Linked DNA regions of Dongshaea marina. The protein of the gene in region 2 interacts with the protein of the main gene of each other region in a pairwise test. Links are inferred from orthologs where the notes say so. Each region holds a gene or a part of one and is shown on either strand. Other genes may lie near its edges.

Evidence for each region.
Region 1: the proteins of DB847_RS03175 (region 2) and degS interact in binary tests that used the Escherichia coli proteins (3 or more experiments, as listed by UniProt). The link is inferred for Dongshaea marina from one-to-one orthologs.

Annotation. Positions count from the first base shown.
Region 1 is NZ_CP028897.1:389,502-404,374, reverse strand. The notes cover bases 1,037-3,993. They hold degS (outer membrane-stress sensor serine endopeptidase DegS), read left to right. Parts: upstream 1,037-1,935; coding sequence 1,936-3,051; downstream 3,052-3,993. Other genes in these bases: nhaA (Na+/H+ antiporter NhaA), read left to right, coding at 3,135-3,993; DB847_RS02105 (Do family serine endopeptidase), read left to right, coding at 1,037-1,850. Also shown: DB847_RS02110 (YhcB family protein), read left to right, coding at 4-384; more of DB847_RS02105, read left to right, coding at 489-1,036; more of nhaA, read left to right, coding at 3,994-4,316; DB847_RS02090 (monovalent cation:proton antiporter-2 (CPA2) family protein), read left to right, coding at 4,482-6,152; DB847_RS02085 (carboxymuconolactone decarboxylase family protein), read right to left, coding at 6,190-6,501; DB847_RS02080 (haloalkane dehalogenase), read right to left, coding at 6,709-7,581; DB847_RS02075 (DUF1330 domain-containing protein), read right to left, coding at 7,916-8,224; DB847_RS02070 (SDR family NAD(P)-dependent oxidoreductase), read right to left, coding at 8,250-9,107; DB847_RS02060 (LysR family transcriptional regulator), read right to left, coding at 9,745-10,641; DB847_RS02055 (hypothetical protein), read left to right, coding at 10,910-11,323; DB847_RS02050 (class I SAM-dependent methyltransferase), read right to left, coding at 11,440-12,234; DB847_RS02045 (DUF2784 domain-containing protein), read right to left, coding at 12,388-12,792; murA (UDP-N-acetylglucosamine 1-carboxyvinyltransferase), read right to left, coding at 13,258-14,547; DB847_RS02035 (BolA family protein), read right to left, coding at 14,558-14,815; DB847_RS02030 (STAS domain-containing protein), read right to left, coding at 14,829-14,873. UniProt on the Escherichia coli protein: A site-1 protease (S1P) that cleaves the peptide bond between 'Val-148' and 'Ser-149' in RseA. Part of a regulated intramembrane proteolysis (RIP) cascade.
Region 2 is NZ_CP028897.1:610,111-624,995, reverse strand. The notes cover bases 5,073-8,041. They hold DB847_RS03175 (sigma-E factor negative regulatory protein), read right to left. Parts: upstream 6,849-8,041; coding sequence 6,297-6,848; downstream 5,073-6,296. Other genes in these bases: rpoE (RNA polymerase sigma factor RpoE), read right to left, coding at 6,860-7,438; DB847_RS03180 (MucB/RseB C-terminal domain-containing protein), read right to left, coding at 5,269-6,282; lepA (translation elongation factor 4), read right to left, coding at 5,073-5,157. In the rest of the region: GTPase Era, read right to left, coding at 871-1,773; rnc (ribonuclease III), read right to left, coding at 1,766-2,443; lepB (signal peptidase I), read right to left, coding at 2,440-3,357; more of lepA, read right to left, coding at 3,364-5,072; DB847_RS03160 (protein YgfX), read right to left, coding at 9,252-9,647; DB847_RS03155 (FAD assembly factor SdhE), read right to left, coding at 9,616-9,879; tRNA-modifying protein YgfZ, read left to right, coding at 9,988-10,944; DB847_RS03145 (PACE efflux transporter), read left to right, coding at 11,062-11,499; DB847_RS03140 (hypothetical protein), read right to left, coding at 11,551-12,372; DB847_RS03135 (PACE efflux transporter), read left to right, coding at 12,814-13,248; DB847_RS03130 (IS982 family transposase), read right to left, coding at 13,748-14,632. UniProt on the Escherichia coli protein: An anti-sigma factor for extracytoplasmic function (ECF) sigma factor sigma-E (RpoE). ECF sigma factors are held in an inactive form by an anti-sigma factor until released by regulated intramembrane proteolysis (RIP).

The DNA.
Region 1 (14,873 bases), 220 kb from region 2 along the record:
ACCATGACTGCCACGCTCTGGCTCTACGTTATTCTTGTCGCAATCATCGCATTAGTCATCGGCTTTTTTGCCGGTCGTTTTTCCCGCAAACCCTGTGCCACAACCGAGCAACTGACTCAGGATCTGGAGCAGGCACTGCAAAATCATGAACGCTACCAGCAGCAGGTACAGGAGCACTTTGTACAGAGCGCTGAAGTATTGCAGCACCTCAATCAAAGCTATCAGCATTTTTGTGAGCACATGATGCACAGCTCATCGGGCCTGATTAAGTCCGAAGAACTCCATCAGCAGCTGTTTCAAAATACCCCGAGGCTTGAGAAGCAAGCCGAAGATGAGCAGGCACCCCGTGACTACTCAGGAGAGTCTTCCGGCCTGTTGCGATAGAGTGTTGTATACTCGCAGCTTTATGGCCTTCTTGCCCGGAACTTAAGCCGCGGCGAGGTGGTCTTATTCTGCGAACTGTTTTTCAACAACAAGGAGTTTTCTGGATGAAGAGAGCCCTCACCCTTTTTACTGTTTTAGTATTCAGCCTGGGCGGCTTGTGTTCTCCGGTATTTGCCGCACTGCCAGCCAATCTTATCAATAGCCAGGGTCTTCCAAGTCTGGCCCCCGTGATTTCCAAGAGCTCGCCGGCAGTGGTCACCGTTTCTGTTTCGGGAAAAAAGATCACCCGTGAGCGCATTCCTGAGGCATTCAAGTTCTTCTTTGGGCCCAACATGCCTTCTGAGCAGACTCAGGAGCGCGCCTTTAAAGCTCTGGGCTCCGGCGTTATCATCGACGCTAAAAAAGGCTACATAGTCACCAATAACCACGTCGTTCAGGATGCTGATGAGATCATGATCACCCTGAAAGATGGCCGTAAATTCAAGGCTAAGAAGATCGGCGCTGACACTCAGTCGGATATCGCACTGCTGCAGATCGATGCAAAAGACCTGACAGCTCTGCCATTTGCCGATTCCGACTCGCTGAAGGTCGGCGACTTTGTGATTGCGATCGGTAATCCCTTTGGGCTGACTCAGACTGCGACCGCAGGAATCGTCAGTGCACTGGGACGCAGTGGCCTCAACGTCGAGCACTATGAAAACTTCATCCAGACCGATGCGGCGATCAATACCGGTAACTCGGGTGGTGCCCTGGTGAACCTCAAGGGTGAACTGGTTGGGATCAATACCGCTATCCTGGGTCCCAATGGTGGCAATATCGGCATTGGCTTTGCCATTCCCTCCGGGATGGTGAAAAACCTGGTCTCACAGATCCTCAAATATGGTGAGGTCCGCCGCGGAACCCTGGGAATCATGGGTGGAGAGCTGACTTCAGATCTCGCCAAAGCCTTTGGCTATGATAAAGACCATGGTGCCTTTGTCAGTCAGGTCCTCAAGGATTCAGCCGCCCAGGCCGCAGGCCTGAAAGCCGGTGATATCATCATCAGCATCAATGGTAAGAAGATCTCCTCGTTCGGTGAGCTGCGCGCCAAGATCGCAACCATGGGTGCCGGTAAAGAGATCACCCTGGGTGTATTCCGCGACGGGAAGATCAATGAATTCAAGGTAACCCTGCGCCGCGCCGAAGACCATCAGGTCAAGGCCAGCGTCATCACCCCCGCTCTGGAAGGTGCCACTTTGAGCACTATCGAAGAGAAGGAGGGAACTCCGGGAGTCCTGGTCGAGAAAGTGATCCCGAACTCACCGGCCTTCCTCTCTGGACTGCGTAAAAATGACATCATCATTGGCGTCAACCGCCAACGCATCAAGAACATGGGTGAGCTACGTAAGGCTTTGAAAAACAAGCAGGAATTGCTTGCCCTGAATATCCAGCGCGGTAACAATTCACTGTATCTGGTGATCCGCTAATAAATCCACGGCCTGGCTTGCCAGGCCGTTCCTCTTCCCCCTCAAATCATGTTATCCTCAGGGCTCATCTGCCTGGGGTCATCACATGTCGCGAAGCATCTTTATCTATCTTCTCAAGTCCATCTGTGCCGGAATAGTGGTGGCAGCGATCTTGGTGTTGGCGATCCCGGGACTACGCCAACAGGCCGCCCAACTGTTGCCGCAAAATATCTACCTGCGCCAGGGTGTAGTCAGCTACGCCTATGGGGTTAATCGCGCCGCACCTGCGGTGGTCAATATCTACACCCAAAGCATGCAGCAGGCCCAGCTGGATAGTCAGCCAAGTCTTCAGCCTCAGCGGCTGGGTTCAGGTGTGATCATGAATCGTGGCGGCTACATTCTAACCAATTATCATGTCATCGCCCGGGCCAACCAGATCATAGTGGCGCTGCAGGATGGACGGATCGTCGACGCCAAGCTGATCGGTACTGATGTACTCACGGATCTGGCCCTGCTCAAGATCAAGGCCAACAACCTCCCTGTGATCCCTCAGGACAACAATATCGATCCCCAGGTCGGCGACGTGGTGCTGGCCATAGGCAACCCCTTCAATGTAGGGCAAACCATCACCCAGGGGATCATCAGCGCTAAGGGGCGCAGCGATCTCAGCAGCCTAGGCGCCGATAGTAATGGTCGCCAGGATTTCCTGCAGACCGATGCCGCCGTCAATGAAGGGAACTCAGGGGGAGCGCTGATCAACACCCGAGGCGAATTGGTCGGGATCAGTACCGCTACCTACCACACGACTCGAAATCAGGAAGGCTACGGCATCAGCTTTGCCGTTCCCTACAAGCTCGCCCTCGATGTCATGAAGCAGCTCATCGAGCACGGCCGGGTGATCCGCGGATACCTGGGTGTTGGAGCAATCAAACCCTCCGCCATCATGGCGCGTCTTCTCAACCTTGGTGATAACCAGGGACTCGTTATTAATCATATCGTAGCCAATAGTCCGGCCGACAAGGCCGGGATCAAGATCAATGATGTGCTGCTAGCCATAAATAATCAGCCGATCCAATCTGCCAGTCAGGTGCTGGACAAGGTTGCGGCGGCAAAGCCTGGCAGCATTCTCTCTCTGACCATCTCGCGTCAGGGCAAAAAGATGACAGTCCCGGTAACTATTACCGAGGACACACGCTACCAAAGCAATAACAACGCCTCCTGAGCCAACACCACTTCTTTTTGACTAAGCTGTAAGAAGCTTGGTCGTGGGTTGCTTGAGGCTAAATTTGAGGAGAGATCCGACACATGTTGAAAGCTATTCGTGAGTTTTTGCGCCTTGAGGCTGCCGCCGGTATTATTCTGGTGATCGCCGCGATCATCGCGATGATCATTGAGAACTCTGCCGCCAAACCTCTGTACGATGCCCTGCTGGGAACCCATGTTGAGGTCCGACTTGGCGCCTTGCAGATCGCAAAGCCCCTGCTGCTCTGGATAAACGACGGGATGATGGCCCTGTTTTTCCTGCTGGTGGGACTTGAGATCAAGCGAGAGCTGCTGATGGGGGAGCTATCTGATCGATCCAGGCTCTCCCTGCCGCTATTTGCCGCCGTCGGGGGCATGGTTGTCCCGGCGCTGATCTACAGCTATTTTAACCACGGGGATGTGATGGCGATGCGCGGCTGGGCAATTCCAGCGGCAACGGATATTGCCTTTGCCCTGGGTGTCCTGTCGCTGCTCGGCAGCCGGGTCCCCCACAGCCTGAAGCTATTTTTGCTGACCCTGGCGATCATCGACGATCTCGGCGGCATCATTATCATCGCCCTCTTCTATACCTCCAACCTATCTCTCGGTTCACTGGTGATCTCGGCCCTGTCTCTGATTGTCCTGTATATCCTGAATCGACGTGGAGTCACCAAGCTAACCCCCTACTTGCTGGTCGGGTTAATTCTGTGGATCGCGGTGCTGAAATCCGGGGTACACGCCACCCTGGCCGGGGTATTGCTGGCGTTCTTTATCCCGCTCAAGCAAAAAGAGGGAGAAGAAGGCCCCTCGTTGCTGGAAAAACTCGAGCACGATCTTCACCCAACCGTGGCCTATGTGATCCTGCCGGTGTTTGCCTTTGCCAATACCGGGATCTCTCTTGAGGGCGTGACCCTGCAGTCGCTGCTACACCCGGTACCCATGGGGATCTGGGGAGGTCTCATCATAGGTAAACTGATCGGGGTACTGGGGCTCAGTTACCTGGCGGTCAAACTCAAAATGGCCAGCCTGCCCGATGGCATCCGCTGGCGAGAAATGTATGGAGTCTCCCTGCTGTGTGGTATCGGCTTTACGATGAGTCTATTTATCAGCTCCCTGGCCTTTGAGCAGGGGGCAACCGGAGGCTACCTGTTTAACGATCGCCTGGGGATCCTGTTTGGCTCAATTCTGGCCGCCATCCTGGGCTACCTGCTCCTCTATTTCGTGCTTCCCAAGAAAAAGACCTAACTGAAAACAAGGCTCCTTACGGAGCCTTTTTTGTGTCTCCGATTGAGTCAAAGTGACAGCCTGCTTGTGGATGAGTGAAACTGGGTAAATACTTTAGCTATCAGCAAAAGTGATTGGTAGTACTTCAAACCCAGTGAGTCTTACGACAAGGATGGATGACACCCGATGATCTCGGCTTACATGACAGATATCATCATCTTGCTATGTGCTGCGGTGATCGCTGTTCCACTGTTTCAGGCTGTCAAGCTTGGATCCATTCCTGGCTTCGTCATCGCTGGCGTCATTGTCGGCCCCTCCGGCCTCGGCCTGATCGATAATATTACTGAAATCTCAGCCCTTGCTCAGTTCGGTGTGGTACTGCTGCTATTCATTATCGGAATCGAACTCAGGCCCTCACAGCTTTGGCAGATGCGGCGGCTGGTTTTTGGCTTGGGGGTCCTCCAGGTCGCTTTGACCGGGATGGTGCTCAGTTTTCTGATCTATATTCTGACCGGGCTTGAGTTGATTACAGCCATCCTGGTGGGCTCAGCCCTGGCCCTCTCCTCCACCGCCTTTGTACTACAGCTGCTGGGAGAAAATAAGCAGCTGGACTCTCAATACGGCAAGATGAGCTTCTCGGTACTGCTGATGCAGGATCTGGCGGTGGTACCGCTGTTAGCCCTGATCTCCCTGCTGACAATTCCTGATTTTACGCTCCAGGGTGAGCTCTTCATCTCACTGATGGAAACCCTGGTGATTCTGTTGGTGGTGATCCTCGGTGGCCGCTACTTCCTGCACCCCATATTGCACAGGGTTGCTCTGGCTGGCAGCCCAGAAGTATTCACCACTTCTGCGGTGCTGATTGTACTGGGTACGGCCACCATCACAGAGCATATCGGCCTGTCGATGGAGATGGGTGCATTTCTCGCCGGGCTGCTGATAGGCGACAGCATCTACCGTCACCAGGTGATCGCCGAGATCAAGCCATTTCGTGGACTGCTGCTGGGACTTTTCTTCATGTCGATGGGGATGTCCTTCAATCTCATCAGTCTGATTGATAACCCGTTGCTGATCCTGGGCCTGGTCTGCCTGCTGATTATTCTTAAGATCATCATCATCTTTCCGCTGGCTTATCTCTTTAGCCGTAACGGGATCGTCTCGCTTTCGACGGCATTGATGTTGGCTCAAAGTGGTGAGTTTGCCCTGGTGATATTCTCGCTGGCTCTTCAGCATACTATTTTGGATACGAGCCTCTATCAGCAGCTGATGTTAGTAGTCGTCCTCAGTATGCTGTTTACTCCCATCCTATCCAGGTTGGCCTGCACCCTGAGTCGCTCCCAGGGGTCGGATTACTCCATCTATCCTCCACCTCCCGGGATCCCCGTCCCCATTGTGCTGGCCGGATTTGGTAAGGTAGGACATCGCATCGGCGAAGTCCTGACTAAGATGAAGATCTTTTATATCGCCCTGGATATGGATGCCAATCGGGTCAAGCAGCAACGAAGTCACGGCCACCCGGTCTTTTACGGCGATGTCCGCCAGCCGGAGATCCTGCATTCCGCCTCCCTCAAAGAGGCCAAGATCCTGGTGGTCGCGCTGGATGACTATGAAGCGACCAAGCAGGTGGTGAAGACCCTGCATAACAGCGATCCTGAGATGCAGATCTGTGCCCTGGGGCACAGCTACAACCAGTGTAAAGTGCTCCAGGAGCTCGGTGCTAACATGGTGGTGTCCGACAACCTGGAGGCAAGCCTGGAGTTCACCCGTTATCTTCTCAAGCAACTAGCCATCGACACCGCCGAACGCGAAGCGATCCTCGATGAATTCCGTAAAGACTATTACGGACAAAATGAGTGATTATCGGTCCCTTAGGAACGAGAAACCTCCAGCGAGCCTAGTTAGCATCGAGAATGTCAGCAACCCAGCTCAGTCCGGCAACGGCAGTCGGAAAACCTATGGTACTCACTAGTAGCAGGACCGCATGCCTGATCTCATCGGGCGATGCCCCGGCTTCGAGTGCGCGACGCGTATGACTGTGGGTCGCCCCCTCTGAGCGAATCGTAACCGCAGCGGCTAACTGGATCAGGTGAGCCTCTTTGCTGCCGAGTGGCCCGGCCTGTTTCGCCTCACTCCCTAACGCCTCAAAAGCTTCCATCAGCTCCGGATAACTCTCTTGAATTCCTTTATAGTGCTGTGACTTACCCACGATATGCTCCTGTTTTCCTTGTGCTTTTATGAAGTATATACCCTTACTATTTGAAGCTACAGAGTAGTCAACAGCGCAAAATCACGATTTTCAATTTTGCATTATCATATTTGTTCTCGAACATCTGCTCTCTCCCTTTGGCAATGGCTGGAGAGAAGAAAAAGGGCCCATTCCTGCACCCTCATAAATCATGAAGAGTCACAGCAATTAGGAGAGATTTTTGTACCACTCCTGAAGGGCAACACCAATTTCATCAGGTGAATCTTCTTGCACGTAGTGAATACCTTCTACAGTGACCTCAGTGACATTGGGCCAGGATCTAACATAATCTCTGGCCTCTTTGGTTGAAATGAGAGCACCAGGTTCTGCATTGATGAACAGTTTAGGAAACTGCGTTGTTGTTAACCATCGACTATAAGATGACATTATTTCATTTGTTCCTGAGGGTTTCCCGGCAACAGGAATTTCTCTGGGCCAAGTGAGCGAGGGACGTCTATCTTCACCTGAATTTAAAAATGGTCTTCGGTACTCATCCATCTCCTCTTTTGACAATGCTCGAATCACCCCCTTCTGGATAAGCTCCTCAACAAAGAGGTTCTTGTTAAGGATCAGATCTTCACCCAAGTCAGATCTGAATGCCTGGAAAATATCACGCGCCTCATCAGGAAAAGCATCCCAGCTTGGAACAGGAGCAATCATAGCCTCAAAAAAAGCTATACCTTTTATTGATTCTGGATGTGTATGTGCCCAATAAAAACCTAAAGCAGAACCCCAATCCTGAATAACCAAAGTTACATTTTCTTTTACATCAATAGTATCAAGCAACTTAAAAATATATTTTGCGTGCTCAAAGAACTTATAAGAATTCTCATCACTATTATCTAACTTTTCAGAGTCACCCATTCCAATTAAATCTGGTGCTATGACTCTACCTTTCCCCTCCATATAAGGAAGTATATTTCTCCATAAATATGAACTTGTCGGGTTTCCATGTAGAAAAATAATTGGTTCTCCTTCTCCCTCATCAATATAAGCCATTTTCTTACCATAAATTTCCTGGCGCTTTTTAATATATCTCATCGCTTATTCCCTCAGTTTTTCTATACAAGGATTAGGATACTAGGTGGTTTTCACATCTATTGCTGATGTCTGGATTCAACCACTACAGGTCGCTGTAGCTCAATCCCTTGAATCTCTAGAAGCGCTCCCTGCAGCAGAAGACCGGTGACGTTGAAAGCAGTACACCTTAAAAAAGAGCAGCTATCTGAAACACAACCGGGGTGTCATTCAACCTGACTCTGGGGTATTTGCCTCACTCTAGCAGAGTAAAGATAGCTAATGTGAGCCATCCATTTAAGGAAAAACGATAAAGCATTGAGACTATCAGGCTTAAATCATCGCTTGACCTTCTTAGTTAACCCATCTCAGAAGAGAGAACTATACCAAAATCCTTAAATCCTTTATCCCGATATGGTGCCAATGACTGATATTCATCGCTTTCAAACAGAGTTCGGACTATATCCTCATTTGGAAACCTTATAACAAGAACAATTTTAAAAGAACTCTCACCATGAAGTTGCGAATCTACTTTCCCTCGGTAGACAACCTCACCTTCATTATTTATCAATAAAGGCATTACATTTTTCAGATAATGTTGCATTGCTTCTGTTTGTTCAGGTTTCGGCGTAGCAGTAGCAATTACGACGGTCTTTTTATTAGTCATAATAATCTCCTTAAAGTGATGTGTATTACTTATTGAAGTCAGCAACTTTTTCCATCATTTTGCCATTCATAGATATGGCTTTTTTGGTACTTATTAAGTATTTGAGCATGAAGGCCATGATTCTATTCTTCAGCCCAGGAACAATGACAGCCTTACGACCCAACCCTTTAAGAGCGATCTGGGCTACACTCTTTGCACTCATGATATTCATTTGTGTTTTAGAAAAGTCAACACCGGTTCCTTCCAGCATCGGTGTGGCCGTTGGGCCTGGGGCGAGCACAGAAACATCGATGTTATAGCGTCTCATCTCCCAGTTCAGGGAGTAACCCAGATTTTGAACATAAGCTTTGGAACCTGCATAGTTCGAAAAGTAAGGGCTTGGCATAATACCTGACAGACTTGTGACGAGAAGTATCCCTCCTCTTTTTCTCTCCTGCATTCGCTTAGCGAAGTGATGAGTCAAAGCATAGACTGATATCACATTAAGCTGTAGCAGTCGAAGCTCATCTTTAGCCTCTATCTGGGTAAACTCCCCATTATTTTCGAGAGCTGCAGAAGGGATAAATAGTCCAACATCGTAGTTTTGTGTTTTATCGATTAGCTCCCGGAAACCATCGTTCTCACTCAAATCCACAGAGATAGTCTCAACTTCAACCCTATGGCGCCTTTTAAGAGATTGAGCTTGCTGCCCCAGCTTGGTAGCATTGCGCGCCGCAAGTAGCAGGTTGACTCCAGATTGAGCAAGCTCTTCGGCAAGCGCCGCACCGATTCCTGAGGTTCCTCCGGTAATGAGTGCCCATGGCCCATATTTTTCTGAAATTGTGCTTTTCATGAATAATCCCTGTTTGCCTGAATGTCTGGTAACAAAGGTATAACCATTCAATAACTAATGGAATCGGGCAAAAACCAAAATTGGTTTTGCGTTTTTTGCAAAGCAAAGAACTGGAAAGTCAAATCGCGCCCGGCAATCTATCAGGCATCTGAGGTTGGATTACTTCAGTTCAAGAAACAGACATTCAGCATGCTCTTCGATAGGTGGCAAGTAGTCACGAACCTGAAGCTTCTGCAAAACGCGATGAAGCAGGAAACACCTACTGCGCAGGAAAAGTCTTCAGATATCAGCACGTTCGAAAGTAGCATCGGAAAGCATAAGCATTTGATAAATAAGCATAAATGTTAAATTATTTAACAGACATAAGTAACCAACTTCCTGTTACAGTGGTCAGCTACGACAAGGCTTGATGAAACAAGGAAATAGCAAAAGATGCTCGAATGACTATCGGTCGCCCAGTGGGATCAGAGCAATTTAATCGAGTGCTCACCTTTTCTGATTCTGATGATGTAGGGATCCAACAGATAGAGCTAAGCTACTCCATAAGCCCCCACTCATGCAGCATGAAAATGCTTTGGTCACGAACCTCATAGAAGGGAGTCGGGTTCATGGGATATCTGCAGGAATATCGCCCTGTATAACCATATTTAGAACAGCTGGTTAATCGCTTCTATCACACAGAGTAACTTTAAGAGTAACACTCTATCAGGTAGTCCAGGAATACTCTGACCTTGCTCGGGAGATGAGCTCTATGTGGATAAACAGCATAGATAAAACGATCGCACTCGCTGCCTAACTGACTTCGATATTCACTAAAAATTTGTAGCAGTGAACCATCACGTAACAGGTTATCTACCATCCAAAGTGGCGCCATGATGACTCCAAGCCCTGACACAGCCTGGCTCAACAACAGAGGAATGTTATCGGATCTCAGGTTTCCGGATACATGGATTTTATGCTTTTCTCCCTCATGACTGATAATCCAACGGTTTGAATTTTTTATCCAGCAACACAAACAGTTGTGTTTCTTCAGATCTTCCGGCGAAGCTGGATATCCTCTTCTCATAAAATATGTTGGGCTAGCGCAGATGACCATTTTCTCTGTATTTTGAAATTTTCTGGCAATAAGTGAAGAGTCATCCGGTACATGATAACGTATTGCCAAGTCGATATTTTCCTGAATCAGATCCACCATTTGATCAGACACTTGGATATCAAGGTTAATCTTTGGATACTTTTCTAAAAAATCAGGGATATGGTGGCCAAGGTAAAAGTTAGCGAATCCTTGAGTTGTACTAATCCGTAATGTTCCTATCGGACCGGATTGGTACTCCAAAAGTAGCTCATGAGTATCCTGTAACTCCAACAGTACCTTTGAGGCCTTTTGATAGTAAAACTGCCCAGCTTCAGTTAACCCGACATGATGGGTACTCCTATGAAAGAGCCTGACTGCAAGTTCATTTTCCAGTGCCTGAAGTTGCCTCGACACAGATGAAGGAGAAAGTTCCATCAAACGCCCTGCCTCGGTGAGGTTTCCGGTTTCAGCCACTTTGCAAAACACCTTAAGCTGTACTAAACCCTTCATGAACATTTCCCACCTGCAACTCTTTAAGAGTATAGAGCATCGGCTATCATTGATAGCAGCATTGAACTACCCGCCTAGTTACATTTAGATAACAATCGAATTCAAAAGATCGAAAGTTACCCTTCAGAGTGATCTTCGAAGTTAAAAGAGACAATAATGCTGGAAATAGGCAGCGCCTTACTATTTCCGACAGACCTCACAGCCAGAAACATTATCTTAACAATGCTAGACTGAAAAGATGAACTCGATTTAGCTAAAGGAGGCTTGTATGCAGTGGAAAGAGCATGGCTCATTCGAGATGAAGCTCCAAGGCAATATCATGCTTCTGCATGTGCTGGGAAGGTGGAATGTCGAGACAACACAGCATTTTGTCAACGCGTATCAGCAGCAAATGGTTGCAATGATCAAACAGCCCTGGGGTCAGGTAACAGACTTGAGTCAGTGGGAACTATCTCCACCAGATATATGGGAGCACATATATGGGCTTGCCCGGTGGATGGAGGAGCACAATCAGGTATGTGAAGCTTTTGTTTGCTCTCTGTCAATCCAGAAAATGCTAATGAAAAAGAGACTGGAAACAACGCCTAAGGTTAGGAAAAAATTTTTCACTGACACCGAGCCTGCCTTGGATTGGTGTAGGAATGAGCTAACAGAAACGAGCTCCAGGACTCTTTTTAAATAGCTGAACTAAGAACACCCTCCTGACATCTTAGCTTGTAGCTAGAAGCCTTCCTCCCAAGCCGATTAGAGCACAGCTCAGGTAAGTTATTTTTAGAACTCTTTTAGCACCTAAAGCGCTCAACATTCATCTATTGAGGAACTCTTCTGACAGATAAAAGTAAGCACCTGATAATCCATATAGACATAATCATCCGTTTGCCCGGTCAAGGCCTGGTAACGTGCCAACCAGTCAGCCATGAAGCTTTCAGGATCATCCACCTGGGCCGGATGGGGTAACCAGCTCAGCATGTAAGAGATAAATTCCTGAGGACAGGAAAACTCACGCCGCTTGGTCTCCTGCACCATCTCAATGCCACAAAAACCAGCCTGTTCCAACTTGGCCCGGTAGCCATCGGCATCATCAAATTCATAGGGATTGATGAAGCCCTGAAAAGCATCGGACCAGCGAGGCGAGGTTTCAAGCTCTTCGGCCGGGATCCACAGGTTTTCGCAGCGGGGGTAAACCAATCCAGCAAAGCTGCCTCCGGACTTTAGAGTCCGGGAGATCCCGGCCAAGGCTTTAGGCAGCTCGCGGATCCAGTGCAGGCAATTGAAACTCGTCACCCGATCAAATTGCTGCTCCAGATTGAGCTCGGTTGCATCCTGATGCTGAAAACTTAGCGATGAAATATCGCGCCATTGCTGGCGGGCAAAGTCGATCATCTCCCGGGTGCGATCAACCCCGACAACCAGGCCTTGATCAGCCCTTAATGCCAATTCATGGGTGATCCGCCCATCCCCACAGCCTACATCCAGGATGGTTTCATGCCGCTGGATATTGAAACTCTCTATCATGCCCAAGGAGAGCTCATACTGCACCAAGGCATGCTTGTTATAGTGGCTGGGTCGCCACTGACTGATCACTTCGCTCATAACGACTCCCTGTATAATTTCAGCCTGAAATTATACGCATGAACAGCATGCCATTGAATCATCCATAAGGCATTTGGATTTATCCTGCAGACGGCTCGTTTGTGCCAAAAACACAATAGCCGGTATTGATCGGCGGAAAAGATAGAGCGATTTTCAGTTAGAGTTTCTAGTTGGAGATACGATAAACCAGCTGGCAACCACCAGGCAGCCAAACATGGTATAACTGACCGTAAAAACCCACTCTGGTGCATTGTAGTAAAGCAGGTACTGCATCCAGTGCTGTATGAAAGTGCCCGAATAGGCTACCTCCCCCGCTCTTGCGCGCAGGGCCATCTCCCAGGTAGTGAGAGGGCAGATCTCACCCAGCCAGGATTGAACCACCACTATGCCGATACACAGAAGATGAGCCACTCTAAACCAGAAGTTTCTCACCCACAGCCACTGCAAAAAATAACCGAGGTAAATCAGCAACAGGCCAAAAACAATAAAGATTGCCACGGCCAGGTGTATCAGCAAAACGGCATCTGCGGCTAAGGCCAGTAATGCTTGCTCAGTCAACTCCCTTCCCCTGCATCAAGCTCTCCATCTTCTCTATTCAGTTTTACAGGAAGCTTCTCTAATGGCTAACATCCGCTCCCTCCTTCTGAATCGCAGAGGGATTTTTTTCTCCCCGTTAGCGAGCGACGAAGTGAAGCGTTGGAGATGGAAGTTGAGGGGCATGGGTGCCACGAGAGCTTAGCCGTTACAGGGATGTAACGTCTAAGCGACGCTTCAATCTGTGGGTTCACTGAGGATCAAGTGAGATCAGGGGCACCGGAGGATTGTTAAGGAGAGAGGCGTTCTCTCCTTGACCCGCCGTCGGCTACCCGACACAGATGGCGAAGCCATAAATATCTGTCCAAAGGACATACCTCCCCCAGTCCGCAGGACATTAGCTCAACGAGCTGAAACCTACCGCCAGCAAGGCAATAAAAAAGCTCCCGAGGGAGCTTTTTTATCAAACCACCAGCGAATGGAGAATCATTATTCCGCCATCGCTACTGCAGCCTCAGCCGCAGCACTCTTGATCCGCTCAATGGAGCCACCTAAGCCCCTGAGCTTCTCTTCGATATGCTCGTAGCCACGGTCGATATGATAGATGCGATCGACAATGGTCTCACCCTTGGCGATCATCCCGGCGATCACCAGGCTGGCAGAAGCGCGAAGGTCGGTCGCCATCACCTGTGCCCCGGACAGAGACTCACAATCGCGGCAGATGGCGGTGTTGCCCTGCAGCTCAATGTCCGCTCCCATCCGCACCAGCTCAGGTACATGCATGAAGCGGTTCTCGAAAATGGTCTCGGTCACCCGACCGGCGCCTTTCGCCACCGCATTGAGCAAGGTGAACTGCGCCTGCATATCGGTTGGGAAGGCGGGATAGGGTGCGGTAGTAATATCGACCGGCCGCAGGGTACGCTCATGCATATCCACCCGGATCCAGTCTTTACCCGTTTCCACCAGGGCCCCTGCCTCTTCAAGCTTGGCCAAAACCGCATCCAGCAGCTTGGGATCTGTGTCGGTACAGGTGATCCGTCCACCACTGACCGCAGCCGCTACCAGAAAGGTGCCGGTCTCGATGCGATCCGGTTGCACCCTGTGGCGTCCGCTATGCAGCTTCTCGACACCGTCAATCACCAGGGTAGCGGTTCCGGCGCCAGAGATCTTGGCTCCCAGGGCATTGAGGAAGTTGGCCAGATCAATAACCTCGGGCTCACGGGCCGCGTTCTCAATTACCGTCTGGCCATCGGCCAGCACCGCCGCCATCATCAGGTTTTCGGTGCCGGTCACACTCACAGTATCCAGGAAGATATGAGCGCCCTTGAGACGTCCATCAACCCGGGCACGAATATAGCCACCCTCAACCTCAATTCGAGCTCCCATCTGCTCCAGGCCATGGATATGCAGATTCACCGGCCGCGCACCTATGGCGCAGCCGCCCGGCAGGGAGACATCCGCCTTGCCAAAGCGAGCCACCAGCGGGCCCAGGGCCAGGATCGATGCCCGCATGGTCTTAACCAGCTCATAAGGAGCCACGTGATTATTCACCGCCCCGGTCAGAACCGTCATCTCACCGTTGCTCTTTACTTCGGCTCCCAGCAGTTCCAACAGTTTCAGGGTCGTATTCACATCCTTGAGATGAGGGACGTTACTCAGGGTGACCTCTTCATCACACAACAGGGTTCCGAACAGGATCGGCAGGGCCGCATTTTTCGCACCCGAGATCCGCACCTCGCCACGCAGTGGTGCTCCCCCGTTAATCTTAAATTTATCCATTATCCGTTTCTCAGCTCATCATCAGTAGCTTGCGATCACGCTGCCACTGTTCAGGGGTAAAGGTTTTGATGCTCAATGCATGAATTGCATTACTCGCAATATGTTCTGCCAGTGGACGATAGATCAGCTGCTGACGCTTCACCCGGCTCATCTCGGCAAACTGTGCAGAGACAGCAAATACTTCAAAATGACCATTTTCACCACGAACCATCAGCTCATCCAATGACAGTTCTTTATTTAAAATCTCTTTGATCTCATCTGGTTGCATCTTAAATATCCTATTAATCCGACTGCCTGGAAAAAAGTTCACTGACCCCATAAATTGC
Region 2 (14,885 bases):
ATTTGTCATTTTCAGGAACAGCTCCCTGCTCCTCAGTTTACGGTGGCCAAGATAGGGATGAAGTGCCAATCGGGTAAAACGTTTGGCCGCCTGTAAACTCTGTTCGTTATCCAGCTGGTAGGACGCGATTGCTAACAACTGCTCTCCGGAAAATATGGTATGAGATCTCTCATATGAATCACAAGCGATAAAACCCAGCTCATTGTGATATCGGTAACAACCCTGGGGACAATCGGCTGCTCGCTGTCTGCGGTACGCACGAAACTGATCGCCGAGCCTAGGCTCTCCAGCAAAGAGAGCTCAAAGTGGCGCAGTGCTACTTCTACCCGGGGAATGTCCACCAGGGTACTCAAAAGCTGCCGATAGGTGGCAAAAAGCTGAGGAAACGGCGAGCCATCACGCAACAGCAGGTACAAAAGCTCGTTGAGATAAAAGCCACTGTAGAGGCGAGTCCCGGCAAGCTTGAGCGGCATCCCGCAGGGTTCGGCATGGGTAAGGGTCTTGAGAGCCCCCCGCCCCCGGTAACCCAGCTCCAGCAGGCGAAACGGCTGCAGGATGCTTTTGAGGGGACTCTTGGGAGAGCGGGCGCCCCGGGCCACCACACTGACCCGTCCCTCATGCTCGCAAAACAGATAGACGATCAGGCTGGTTTCACGGTAGGGACGGGAGTGGATCACAAAGCCTAATGAGCTCTCAATCACAGATCACTCCTCTCTCAATTTAGTCGCCGAAAGTAACCAGGTGTGGGGTAGAGCATACTGGCGGCAATGAAGCCAACTTTCTGTGACAGGGAAGTCACAGCAAAGCCTCAGGGATGAAGCTCGCGTGTTGGCTGGTTGCCGCCAGTAGGATAAGAACAACTGAGGCGACTTACTCGTCGCCATACCCCAGGCTACGAAGGGCGCGTTCATCGTCGGCCCAGCCAGACTTCACCTTGACCCACAGCTCCAGGAACACCTTGTTATCAAACAACCGCTCCATGTCCGCCCGGGCCTCTTCACCGATCTGCTTGAGCTTGCTGCCCTTATTACCGATCACCATCCGTTTCTGACCCGCACGTTCCACCAGGATCAGGGCGTTGATATGAAACACCCCATTCTCCTGGGCCTGAAAGCGCTCAATCTCAACGGTCACCGAATAGGGAAGCTCATCTCCCATGAAACGCATCAGCTTCTCACGGATGATCTCAGAGGCCATGAAGCGCGAAGAGCGATCCGTGATGTAGTCCTCAGGGAAGTAGTGCTCCCCCTCGACCAGCAGTTCACGGGCCCAGTCACGCAGTTGCGGCACATTGTCACCCCGGGTTGCCGAGATCGGCAGGATGTGGGCAAAGTCCATCTGCTTAGAGAGCCACTCGATGTGCGGCAGCAGCTCCTCCTTCTCCTGGACGTTATCGATCTTATTGATCGCCAACACCACAGGGCAACGGCTGTGACGCAGCTTATTGAGCACCATCTCATCATCGCTGGTCCATTTGGTCCCCTCGACGATAAAGATCACCATATCCACATCACCCAGGGAGCTGGTCGCCGCCCGGTTCATCAACCGGTTGATCGCCCGCTTCTCCTCTTTATGCAGTCCGGGAGTATCCACATAGATGGTCTGATAGGCACCATCGGTGTCGATGCCCAGGATCCGGTGACGGGTGGTCTGAGCCTTCTTGGAAGTGATCGAAACCTTCTGCCCCAGCAGTTGGTTCAGCAGGGTCGATTTACCGACATTGGGGCGACCGACGATCGCCACAAAGCCGCAATAAGTTGTTTCATCAGTCATTTTGTAACTGCTCCAGTGCTTTTAGAGCGGCGTCCTGCTCCGCCTTGCGGCGGCTGGTTCCCACTCCGGTCGCAGCACCATCGAGCGTCTTGACCAGGCATTCAACGGTGAACTCCTGGTTATGAGCTTCTCCACGGATCTGCACCACGTGATATTCCGGCAGTGGCTGGCGCTGTCCCTGAAGCAACTCCTGCAATCTTGTTTTGGGATCTTTTTGCTCAATCCCCGGGCGAATCGATTTCAAACGCTCCTGATACCAGTCGAGGATCGTCTGGTGTGCCTGCTCGATCCCCGCATCCAGGTAGATGGCCCCGATGATCGCCTCGATGGCATCGGCCAGAATCGACTCGCGGCGAAATCCACCGCTCTTGAGCTCACCCGGCCCCAGGATCAGGTCATCACTGAGCTGAAACTCACGGCCAAACTCGGCCAGGGTCTTGCCCCGTACCAGGGTGGCACGCATCCGGCTCATGTCGCCCTCATCCACCTTGGGAAACTGCAGGTAAAGAGCATTGGCGATGACCAGGCTCAACACCGAGTCTCCCAGGAACTCCAGGCGCTCGTTGTGCTGGCCACTGGCGCTACGGTGAGTCAGGGCCTGCTTGAGCAGGCTGACATCTTTAAACTGGTAGCCAATCTTACGCTGGACCCGTTCAATATTCAGGGTCATGTGATACCTCCGATCCGGCTAAAGCGGACGCCGGTTGGTACCCAGCTTGGCAGCCAGGAATCGGCCGAATGATCAAAGGTAAAGCTGATCCAGATCGCAACCGCCTTACCCACCAGGTTCTTCTCGGCCACAAAGCCCCAATAGCGGCTATCGGCACTGTTATCCCGATTGTCACCCATCGCGAAGTAGTGCCCCGGTGGTACCACCCACTCCCCGACTTCCTGGCCAGGCTGGCGGTAATAACTCGGATACTGCTCGGGCAGCATAGGGTTACGCAAGATATCGTGAGTCACCTTGCCAAGCTGCTCCTGGTAACGCTCAAGTGGCATTCCCATCTGGGAGAACTGGCTGGGTCCGATATAGTTCTTGGTCACCTGCTGCAGGCCGGGGCAGGTCTTAGCTCCATGGCAGGCCGGCTTCACATACAGAGTCTTGTTCTGATAGATGATGGTATCGCCCGGCAGACCGACAATCCGCTTGATGTAATCAATTTTCGGATTGGGCGGGTAACGGAACACAGCCACATCACCGCGCTTGGGCTCACCGGTTTCCAGGAACTTGTGATGGAACACAGGATCGCGCAGCCCATAGGCAAACTTCTGAACCAGGATAAAATCACCCGGCAGCAGAGTTGGCATCATGGAACCACTTGGGATCTGGAAGGGTTCAAAGATAAAGGAGCGCAGGATCAGAACCACCAGGATCACCGGAAAGATGGAACGCCCGTTCTCCAGCCAGCCCGGAACCGGTGCCACCTGGGCCAGCTGCTCCTTGCTCAGTGGCTCTTCACTCTGCTGCTGCGCCTCATCGATCAGCACCTGACGACGACGCTTAAACACCAGCTTATCGACTATCCAGATAATACCGGTCAGCACAGTGACCAGCGTCAATATCAGGGAAAACAGGTTAGCCATAATCAATTAGTCCTTTCCAATATGGAGAACTGCAAGAAACGCTTCCTGAGGGACTTCCACACGCCCTACCTGCTTCATACGTTTCTTACCATCTTTCTGCTTTTGCAACAGCTTCTTCTTACGGCTCACATCACCACCGTAACACTTAGCTGTTACATCCTTACGCAGGGCTTTTACTGTACTACGAGCCACGATCTGGTTACCAATTGCAGCCTGAATCGCAATATCAAACATCTGGCGCGGGATCAGCTCGCGCATCTTATCCACCAGCTGACGGCCACGAAACTGTGCATTATCTTTATGAGTGATCATCGCCAGGGCATCAACCCGGTCGCCATTGATCATCACATCCAGTCTGACCATATCAGATGCCTGGAAATGCTTAAAACCATAATCCAAAGAGGCATAGCCACGGCTGGTTGACTTGAGGCGGTCAAAGAAATCCAATACCACCTCGGCCATCGGGATCTCATAGGTCAGCGCCACCTGATTGCCGTGATACACCATATTGGTCTGCACACCACGCTTCTCAATACACAGGGTGATCACATTGCCCATATATTCCTGTGGCAACAGAATATGGCACTCAGCGATCGGCTCACGGACCTCCTGAATACTGGTCACCGGAGGCAGGGCCGCTGGGCTATCGATATAGATGGTCTTGCCATCCGTCATCTCGATCTCATAGACCACGGTCGGCGCAGTGGTGATGAGCTCGATATCATACTCACGCTCCAAACGCTCCTGAATGATCTCCATGTGCAGCATCCCCAGGAAACCACAGCGGAAACCAAAACCGAGAGCCGCCGAATTTTCCGGCTCATAGAACAGAGATGCATCGTTGAGGCTGAGTTTATCCAGCGCATCGCGGAACGCCTCATAATCTTCAGAGGAGATCGGGAACAGGCCCGCATAAACCTGAGGCTTCACCTTCTTAAAGCCGGGCAGAGCAGTCTCGGCGCCATGCTTGGCCATCGTCAGGGTATCCCCGACCGGTGCACCATGGATATCCTTCATTCCACACACGACCCAGCCCACTTCACCGCAATTGAGCTCTGTGGTATCGGTCTGCTTCGGTGAGAAGATCCCCAGGCGATCCACACCCCAGACCTGACCCGTGCTCATCACCTTGATCTTGTCGTTTTTCTTCAGAGATCCATTTTTGATCCGCACCAGGGAGACGACACCCAGGTAGCTGTCAAACCAGGAGTCGATGATCAGTGCCTGCAACGGCTCCTCAGGCTCACCAACCGGAGCCGGGATATCCTGAACAATGGTCTCCAGCACATCTTCGATCCCGATCCCGGTCTTGGCACTACAGCGCACCGCATCCATAGCATCCAGACCAACGATATCTTCGATCTCCTGGGCAACCTTGTCCGGGTCGGCCTGCGGCAGATCGATCTTATTAAGAACCGGAACCACTTCCAGATCCATGTCGATCGCCGTATAACAGTTCGCCAGTGTCTGCGCCTCGACCCCTTGTCCTGCATCGACCACCAGCAGGGCCCCTTCACAGGCCGCCAGCGAGCGGGAAACCTCATAGGAGAAATCCACATGTCCCGGGGTATCGATAAAGTTCAACTGGTAATCATTGCCATCTTTTGCCTTATAGTTAAGGGTTACGCTCTGGGCCTTGATGGTAATACCGCGCTCACGCTCCAGATCCATGGAGTCGAGAACCTGCTGCTGCATCTCACGATCGGAGAGGCCTCCACAGTGCTGGATCAGTCGATCCGACAGGGTTGATTTACCGTGGTCGATATGGGCAATGATTGAAAAATTACGAATATGCTTCATGTATGTTTTGAACTGTTGCTAGCCTGGTCTTGTCTGAGGGGGTGATTCTACTGAATTTATCGTGGATCTGCTACGCCTGATTAATAACCAGTTAATAACCAGGCGTTGGTTTTAAGAGCTGGCGGCTCCGGAAAGAGCCGGTTGCTCGGTTTGAGTCTTGGAGGGAAGCTTCAAACGGACAGATTCTGCAATATGCAGCGCACTCTGGGCCGGGATCTGCCCCACCACTGTCACTTTCATCCGCTCCGAATTCACAAAGGTAAAGAGGTTGGTACTTCCAAGACGCACCAGCTGCTTCTGCTCCGCCGTGGTGGCTGTCACCGGGGCCACATAGATAGAGACCAGCACCAAACCATCATAGGCCATCATGTAATCCACCGGCTGATTGACTCCCACCAGCAGGTGGCGATCCCGCGAGATAACCTTGAACCCCTGAGGCAACCAGCCGATACTCCAATCCAGCTTACGTTGGGGTGCCTGATAGACATCGCTGGCCTCCAGGGTCTTTGGCAGCTTGAGGTTAAACAGCGCCAGTAACGCCTTGGTGGGCTTTTGCATCACATCCAGGGTCACCCCAAGATACTGACCAACCAGCTGCCCCTGAGGGGTCAGCACATCGACCCGCAGCAGCAAACCATTGTCCTGATCAAGCCACAACACATAGCTGTATTTATCTGCCGACTCGGGAGCCAACCGCACGATCTGCGCCTGACGCCCCACCACCCGGCTCTGGCCGGCAAGTAGCGCATGGTAGCTATCAAATACCTCAGGCAGAGGCATATTAAACAGGGCTGGCAGCAAGCCCGGCATCTTGGTGTGATTCAGGGTATAGGGTTGATGGTCCGGCTCAAAAAAGCTGACCTTGTTATCCCGTCGAATATATTGACGCACCGGACCATTGAGATACTCCATGGCAAACATATCTTTGCCCTTGGATGAAACATGGCTCAGGCGAATTGGCTCGCTGCGTCCCTGATGCAGAGCAACGTAGGAAAATTGGTAGTTAAGATCATGGCTGCTTTGCTGCATCCGCGTCAGCCACTGCTGAGGGCTGAGCGTTTGTGCGGCTGCCTGAAAGCTAAACGCAATCAGGCAGCCGACGAGAGGAATCAAATACTTGGTCACTATAAGTCTCTTTGCTACTGGTGCAGCACTCGTCCCTGCAGGAAGTGGTCCTGAAAATAAGCGCTGAGCATCTGCCTTTGTTGCTGGATCTGCTCCGGCGTCATCTGGGCTTCATTCTGTGCGGGTGCCATATTGAAGTTTGCACTAACCGGTGTTGCACCTCCCCCCAGGGGAACAGTGTTCAGAACTGAGCCAGGAGAGCTGGGCGTCTGCTGGTCGCCATATTTCTGCACTCCAACAATCACCACCCCGGCCACGGCCGCTGCAATTGCATACTGACCGACTCGCTTACTAAACTGCACAACCCAGCCTTTGCCCCTGCCAGATCTTTCAGAACTCTGGCGTTTGGGAGCTAGCACAGTAGGCTCATCTTCCAGGGCCGCGGTGACCCGATCAGCCAGATCAAAAGAGACCATCTCGGGAAGCTCACCTCGCATCGTATCACCGATGAGCTGGTAGCGAGTCCAGGTCACAGAGCTCTCATGCTCCTCGACTAGCAGATCCAACAGGCGATCATCATCCAGTTCACCATCGATGAATGCTGATAATTGTTCTCTGTCCGACATGAATATCTCCCTCAGCGCTGTAACAGCGGCTGGATCTTTTTATCTATCGCGTCTCTGGCTCTGAAGATCCGCGAACGAACTGTACCGACCGGACTGTCCATGACAGTCGCAATCTCTTCATAACTCATCCCCTCTAGTTCACGCAGGGTGATCGCCATGCGCAACTCCTCGGGGAGCGATTCTATGGTGTCAAACACGACCTGCTTGATCTCATCTGAGAGTAGCAGGTTCTCCGGGGTTGCCCGCTCACGTAGCGCATCCGGGCTCTCCATGTAGCCAGTATCGTCAAGCTCTACATCTGTGACTGGCGGACGCCGCCCCTGAGCCACGATATAGTTCTTGGCGGTATTGACCGCAATACGATACAACCAGGTATAGAAAGCACTCTCGCCACGAAACGAAGCCAGAGCACGGTAAGCCTTGATAAAGGTCTCCTGTGCAACATCGGCAACGTCACCCTGGTTGTTTACATACCTCCCGATCAGGTTCAACACCTTAAACTGGTATTTTTTGACCAGCAGTCCGAACGCTTTCTTGTCCCCATTCTGGGCCCGCTCGACAAGTTTCTGGTCTGTTATCTGCTCGCTCATTCGAGCCACTCATCTCCTGCAATATCAAATGATCAGCCACGATGGCCCATGATGAACGCACTAATTATGACTATTGCTATCTGTAAAAGTTCGCTCATAGACTCGATTTTTTTGAATCTGCTCAAATTATATAAAAGTTAATCGACTGACTGCCCATCATCTGAGTGTTCCGGTAAGATTGAGTGCAGTTTAAAGTCCAAGGCCATGATACTTATGAAACAAGAAGTTGAACACCTTTGTGATGTACTCATCATAGGAAGTGGAGCCGCGGGACTATCACTTGCCCTCTCGTTGGCAAATGATGCAAGTGTCTGCGTGCTAAGTAAAGGACCTCTCAGCGAAGGCTCAACCTACTATGCTCAGGGAGGCATCGCAGCCGTCTGCGATGAAACCGACAGCGTAGAGTCTCACGTAGAGGATACACTCATCGCCGGAGCCGGGATCTGTGAGGAGGATGTAGTCCAGTTCACCGCATCCAGCGCCAAACAGAGCATCCAGTGGCTGATTGAGCAGGGAGTTCCCTTCGACCAGGAGGAGAAAGCCAACGGCGAACGCTCCTATCACCTGACCCGGGAGGGAGGCCACAGCCACCGCCGAATCTTCCACGCCGCCGATGCAACCGGAAGGGCAGTGGAGAACACCCTGGTGCAGCGGGTTCGCGAACACCCCAACATCACCCTTCTCGAACGCTTTAACGCCGTTGATCTCATCACCACCCGCAAATTGAACCTTCCCGGAAACCGGGTGCTCGGGGCCTATGCCTGGAACCGCAATAAGGAGCAGGTTGAAACCATTCGCGCCCGCTTTGTTGCCCTGGCCACCGGGGGAGCCTCCAAGGTGTACCAATACACATCCAACCCGGATGTCTCCTCGGGGGATGGGATCGCCATGGCATGGCGCGCCGGGTGCCGGGTCGCCAATATGGAGTTCAACCAGTTTCACCCCACCAGCCTGTTCCATCAGGCCGATCAAAATTTCCTGCTCACCGAGGCCCTGCGCGGTGAAGGGGCTTACCTTAAGCGTCCCGACGGCAGCCGTTTCATGCCAGATTTTGATGAGCGTGCCGAGCTGGCCCCCGGGATGTAGTGGCCCGCGCCATCGACTACGAGATGAAGCGACTGGGTGTCGAGTGCATGTACCTGGACATCAGTCATAAAGAGCCTGAATTCATCAGGCATCACTTCCCGACCATCTATGAGCGTTGTCTCAAGATAGGGATCGATATCACAACGCAATCGATCCCCGTGGTTCCGGCGGCCCACTACACCTGTGGCGGGATCATGGTCGATCTCCACGGTCAGACCGATATCTCCGGCCTGTATGCCATCGGAGAGGTCACCTACACCGGCCTGCATGGCGCCAACCGGATGGCTTCAAACTCGCTGCTGGAGTGCGTGGTATTTGCCCATTCGGCGGCCAAGGATATTCTGACCAAGCTCCCCGCAGCCAGTGAGCCTCCCAAGCTACCGCGCTGGGATGAAAGCCAGGTTGAAAACTCCGATGAGGAGGTGGTGATCCATCACAACTGGCACGAGCTGCGCCTCTTTATGTGGGACTATGTGGGAATCGTGCGCACCAACAAACGCCTGGAACGGGCCAAGCGGCGCATCGAGCTGCTCAAGCAGGAGGTTCAGGAGTACTACTCACACTTCAGGGTCTCCAATAACCTGCTGGAGCTGCGTAACCTGCTACAGGTCGCCGATCTGATGGTTCGCTGCGCCATCGAGCGTAAGGAATCCCGCGGCCTTCACTACAACCTGGATTACCCTGAAAAAATTGAGAATTCCGGGCCCACCATCCTGACTCCTGAGCCTTAACGGCTTTGGCGGCTGAGCTCGCGCACATAGCGGGCCAGTTGCCGAAACTGCGCTGGCTCAGCCAGCGCATCATCCCAGACGATTCGCCAGTGTGAATCCGGCCCTGCAAAATGCAGCAGACAAAAACCGGAGCCGACCCGGGAGCGAGGTGTTAGCCGGCGAGGCTGGCCATCGAGCCGGCACTCCCCCTCATCATAGAGCTCCAGTAGCCAGCTATTTCTGCGATAGCAGCTCCAGGCAAATGCCAATAGAAGCAGCACAGCCCAGGGAATGAGTGTCCAGCCAGAGAGCCAATACCCGCCCAGCAGCCCGCCTCCCAGATAGAGCGCAATATAGGACATGAGCTGCTTGGCTGCAGGATTAACCCTGACGGCGAGCCCGGTTTCGTTCAAGAATAAGCTCCACCATAGCTGCCAAATGTGCCTCCTGTGGTGTTTGGTGCTTCATAAACCACTGAAACAGATCCGGATCATCATGGGTTAACAGCTCAGAAAATTGCTGCTGCTGAAGCTCTGAAAGCGACTCAAACTCATGCTCAAAAAAAGGCATCAGGATCACATCCAACTCCAACATGCCACGACGACACGCCCAACGCAGACGAGAATGCTCAATTATCTCTGCCACTTTACCTCCCTTGGTTGAGGACAAATCCAATCCCCAGTGATTTTACGGCTGACAAAGCCCCACGTCATCTTTACTATGACCCTTATGTTAAACAAATCGGATAAATTGATGTCCTCTCCTTACATCTCACTGCTGAAGCAGCTGCCGGATTTCGGATATTGCGAGCTGCAGCAGTATGCGGTGATCCGCGCCACTGGCCCGGATCGTCAAACTTATCTGCAAGGGCAACTAACCTGTGATCTGAACAATATCGAGCCCGGCATGCAACTGCTGGGAGCCTGTTGTGATCCCAAAGGCAAGATGCTGGCCGAGCTGAGAGTTCTCAACCTGGGTGAGGAGCTACTGCTGCTCACCCAAAAAAGCCTGCTCGACAAGCTATTGGCCGAACTGAAAAAGTACGCGGTATTTTCTAAGGTTACCCTGGAAGATGCCAGTGACCAGTGGAGTGTGCTGGCACTTGCCGGGCCGCACCTGGCCGGGCGCTTTCACTCCGAGCTCCCCACCGAAGGCAGCCAGCTCCATCAACAGGGAATGGAGCTGAGCTTCAGTCAGCCCGTTGAGCGCAAGCTGTTTGTGCTTCCCAAGGCCCAGGCACAGGATATGATCAAATCTCTGGAGGCGGACGCCTTCGACGAAAGCCTGTGGAATGGACTGGAGATTGCGGCCGGGTTGGCTCACTTAGGCGCCGAGCAGCAGCTGCAATTTTTGCCACAATCACTCAATCTGCAACTGCTGGGTGGCGTCTCCTTTAAAAAAGGCTGCTACACAGGTCAGGAGATGGTGGCTCGCGCCCGCTACCGGGGAGCCAATAAGCGCCGGGTTTATCTGTTAACTGGCACCGTCGGCTCACTTCTCACCCCGGAGAGTACCCTGGAAAGAAAGCTGGAGTCGGGCTGGCGTAGCACAGGGACGATTCTCAATCACTGGCAACATCAAGGGGAAGCCCTGATGCTGGCGATCCTGCCCCTGGATATCTCGGATGAAGACCACTTCCGTATCAAAGATGATGAGAACTCCGAATTCAGAGTAAGTGAACTCCCCTACTCGGTGGAAGAGCAGCAGTAATCTCTGCGGCTGCAGGCACCCCTGATCCTATCTAAATAATAGATAGATACTGACTACAAAGTATCTATCTATGCGTTTATTCTGGCCTCAGATTTTCCAAACAATGAGGCAATCGCCATGAGAACAACCTGGGATCGGATCCGCCATACACTGCTGTTTGAGATCTGTGGCATTCTGGCCATAGTCCCTCTGAGCAGCACTCTTTTTCATGTTTCCGGGAGCAAGATGGGTGCCCTGGCACTGGCTTGTATGCTGGTCGTGCCCCTGTGGAATTTTTTCTATAACCTGCGGTTCGACAAGCTGATGCTAAAAACTCGCGGCACGGTGGAAAAAACTCTCGGTTTGCGGGTGCTACATGCCATTGGCTTCGAAGGCGTGATGCTGGTTGTCGCAGTTCCGCTGACTGCCTGGTGGTTTAGCATCGGCCTGTGGCAGGCTTTGACCATGGATCTGGCGATGGCCCTGTTTTACCTGGTGTATGCCTATCTCTTTAACTGGGCCTATGACTGGGGATTTCCGCTCCCGGCTCAGAAGCAGCCACTGGCCTCAAAATAATATCCAGGCTCTTATCCTATAGCAGGGTGTGATAAGAGCCCTTCCTATCCATCAATCAATGAGCCAGGCCCCCCCCAAAGATTGCACTATGGTGCCAGAACTACCGACCTTTGTCCCCTCGCTGATCACCACTGTTCCCCTTTGGCTAACATCACTGTCAATATGGCTGACACAGGATTGAAATGATTCCACCGAGCTGGTTCGATTAGAAACCAGGGAGCCTCGGGAGCTTACTTCGCTACCAGCATCAGAAACCATCGAAGCTCTCTGGACAACCAGGCTTCCAGTAGCAGATACTTCAGAGGCATTGCTCTGGGTCCGCAAGGCGATAACATCGGTTTGATCTGCCACCACGTTTTGTTGAGCTCCAACAATGGCCTGCTCTGTGGCAACCGTCTTATTGTGGCGCATCAGGAACTTACCCAGATTGAGCATATTTTCTTGAGTCTTGGCGCTGAACTTAACTTCATAACCCTTGGTTTCCGTGGAGATGGCGCAAAGCTTATACACCCGGGCCAGATAAAGCTCCCATTTGAGGCCAATCCCTATCTTGGAGTAATCCCCCAGGTAATTGGTATGGCTGATCCCGGCAAAGCTTTTCATCTCCGCCAGCGCCTGCATCGAAAAGACCCCCTCGACATTGATCGTCAAATTGGCAGACTTCTGGGTGGTTTTTTTAAGCTCCCACCCTTTGTTATCCGAGTCTTGTTTTGTCTGTGAGGAATCACCCTGCTGTTGGTTTGCCTGGGAGTCAGAGTTTGCCGAAGAGGAGTTATCGCTTGAATTATCACTCTCCTGACTCGAAACCACGCTCAGGTGAGGAGTCGTTGATGAGTCGCTGTCTTGCTGTAACGCCGTTGCCTGTTGAGCCATGAGTTAAACCTACCTGTTTAAGATTATCTTCAATGATAAAAATGATCAGCATAGCTACAGCAGCAGATGAGCCTCAGCTGATTGATTCCGCCAACAAACGAAAAACAGGGAGAATTTAAGCTATCTATATGACAGTGCGATGACAGCTGGCCGAAAAAAATCCAACTGACAAACTGCAACCTGACTCCTCATCCCTTATGGATAAAGGCTTCCCAGTTTTTTTCTCAACAAAGAGACCCATCCTTTGGTCGATTTATGGAAAAGCCAATCCGACAGTTTCTGTCTCATGAAACTATCGCAAAAGTCGCCAGATTCAGAAAAAGATCGAGTTCAGCCTGATACCTATCTGTTTTTCAGATAGTAACTAACTAACTCCTATCAGATTATTCTATTACCCTGTCGGTTTCAGATAGATATGTTTGCAAAGCAGGAGGAAAAAGTATGAGAAGTTATTGGGATCGCATGCGCCATGTCCTGCTATTTGAAGTCATCGGGCTCATCCTGGTGATCCCTCTGAGCACCACAGTATTTAAGGTCCAAAGTACCCACATGGGTATCCTGGCGATCGGCTTTGCCCTGTTTGCTCCGATCTGGAATTTTTTCTACAACCTCTGGTTCGATAAACTGATGCTCCTCACCCGTGGGAGTACCAGGAAAACCATGTGGATCCGTGGGGTGCATGCCATCTGTTTTGAACTCGGGATGCTGATTATCGCCCTGCCGATCACCGCCTGGTGGCTCAATGTCAGCTTGCTGCAGGCACTGATCATGGATATCGCGCTGGCACTATTTTATGTAGTGTACGCCTACATCTTTAACTGGTGCTACGATCTGGTGTTTCCGATTCCGGAATCTGAAGCCGCCCCTCAGCACTAATAACGCAAGGGGGAGAGTGACTCTCCTCCTTCATAGGCCCCGCCCCGACATTCGCTAATATCCTCAGCTTACCTGATGATTAAAGCTCTCCTTAGCGCCACTCCTGCCGAACAAGGAGTGTACCAGTGGAACATGATCCATAGATGGCGGCAGTTCCCTGTCACGACTAAGCTCTCATCACATAACCTAAATCCTCTACGGCTCGCCTTGGCGCTAGCTGGGGAGTAAAGTCCCGTTTTTTGAACTCACCTGATTTTTAAATATTAGAGGCAGGATGCCGAGCTGCGTAGCTCTGTGGAGGGACTCACAGCGCGGAGCGAGATTTTGCCTACTTTTGACGATACAAAAGTAGGGCGCTGTTGGACGTCCCCGACACCTGTGCCACAGGCACAAAATCACTACCTGTATGGCTAACTAAATGATTCTAGAGAATTTTTGGTTTAATCCGGGTAGTTACTCGCGCCCTCAAGTTCAAGTGCAGCTTTGAGCTTTGTTAACCTCAGATCTGCATAAGCGCTTCCTTTTCAAGCCGAGACATTCGGATGCTCGGCTTCTTTTCCTGGAAGGTATATGCAATGAGGCCAGCAAGGAGATTCACCATAAAGCTGACGCAGCTACGATGCCGTGAGTGTTCTATCTGAGAGATGTTCTTCAGCTGATCAAAGACGGTTTCAATGATGAAGCGTTTGCGAAGCATCAGCTTATCCCATAGCCGCATCAACTTTGGTTTCATATTCTTCCTGATGCTGGTAATTAATGTGACCCCTTGGTCTGCCAGCTCTTCTGCAAGTGGTCCTGAAATATAGCCTTTATCTCCATAGAGTGAACCCCAGAGCTGCTCGCACATTTCAGGAAGAGGAGTTCTGTCATCAACATTGGCTGGGGTTAATTTGACCGAGATAACACCACCTTGATCATTGATGATAAGGTGCAATTTAAATCCATAAAACCACCCCATGGTTCCTTTGCCACGCTTGGCAGCACCTTGAAATACTTGATGTCGAGGGATGCGAAGGTTATGGCAAACCTGAAGTTTTGTTGAGTCGACGAATGCAATCCCAGTAGGTTTTGCTTGTCTGTGGGTGAAATAGGAGCACAAAGGGACAAGGGTCGTTTGCATCAATTTCAACATCCGGGTGTAACTCACCAGGCCGGGGAACTCGCTTTTCCAGTACTTACATACGAACTGAAGATAATAGGATTTAAAGTCTCGGAATCCCAAGCGATGGAATGCGATGACGATGGTCATCACTTCACTGACAGCCAGGCGAGAGGGTCTGTTCCGCTGCTTCACACCTAAGGAGATCTGCTGTTTTTGCCAAGCGGGTAGAAAGACCTGACAGAAATCATCGACATCAACGAAAATAGCTTCTAAATTGATCATGCCCAAGCTCCTTGGCGATTGATGGTTCTGGACAAACGATCAGATCGCAGCTTGGGCTTTTAGTTCCCCTCTTATGCGCAGCTCAGGTTTGTTAAGCTGACCTTCTGCAGCAAGGGTGGAGTTGCAATGCAACGTAGCGAGAAGCAGGGAGGCTGAACTGGAAAAGATTATCAGGGAAGATAATCGATGTAGTAGAGCAACATGGATGTGACTTGCGAGTCAGCGATCAAAGTCAAAGCAGCTTTCATGAGAT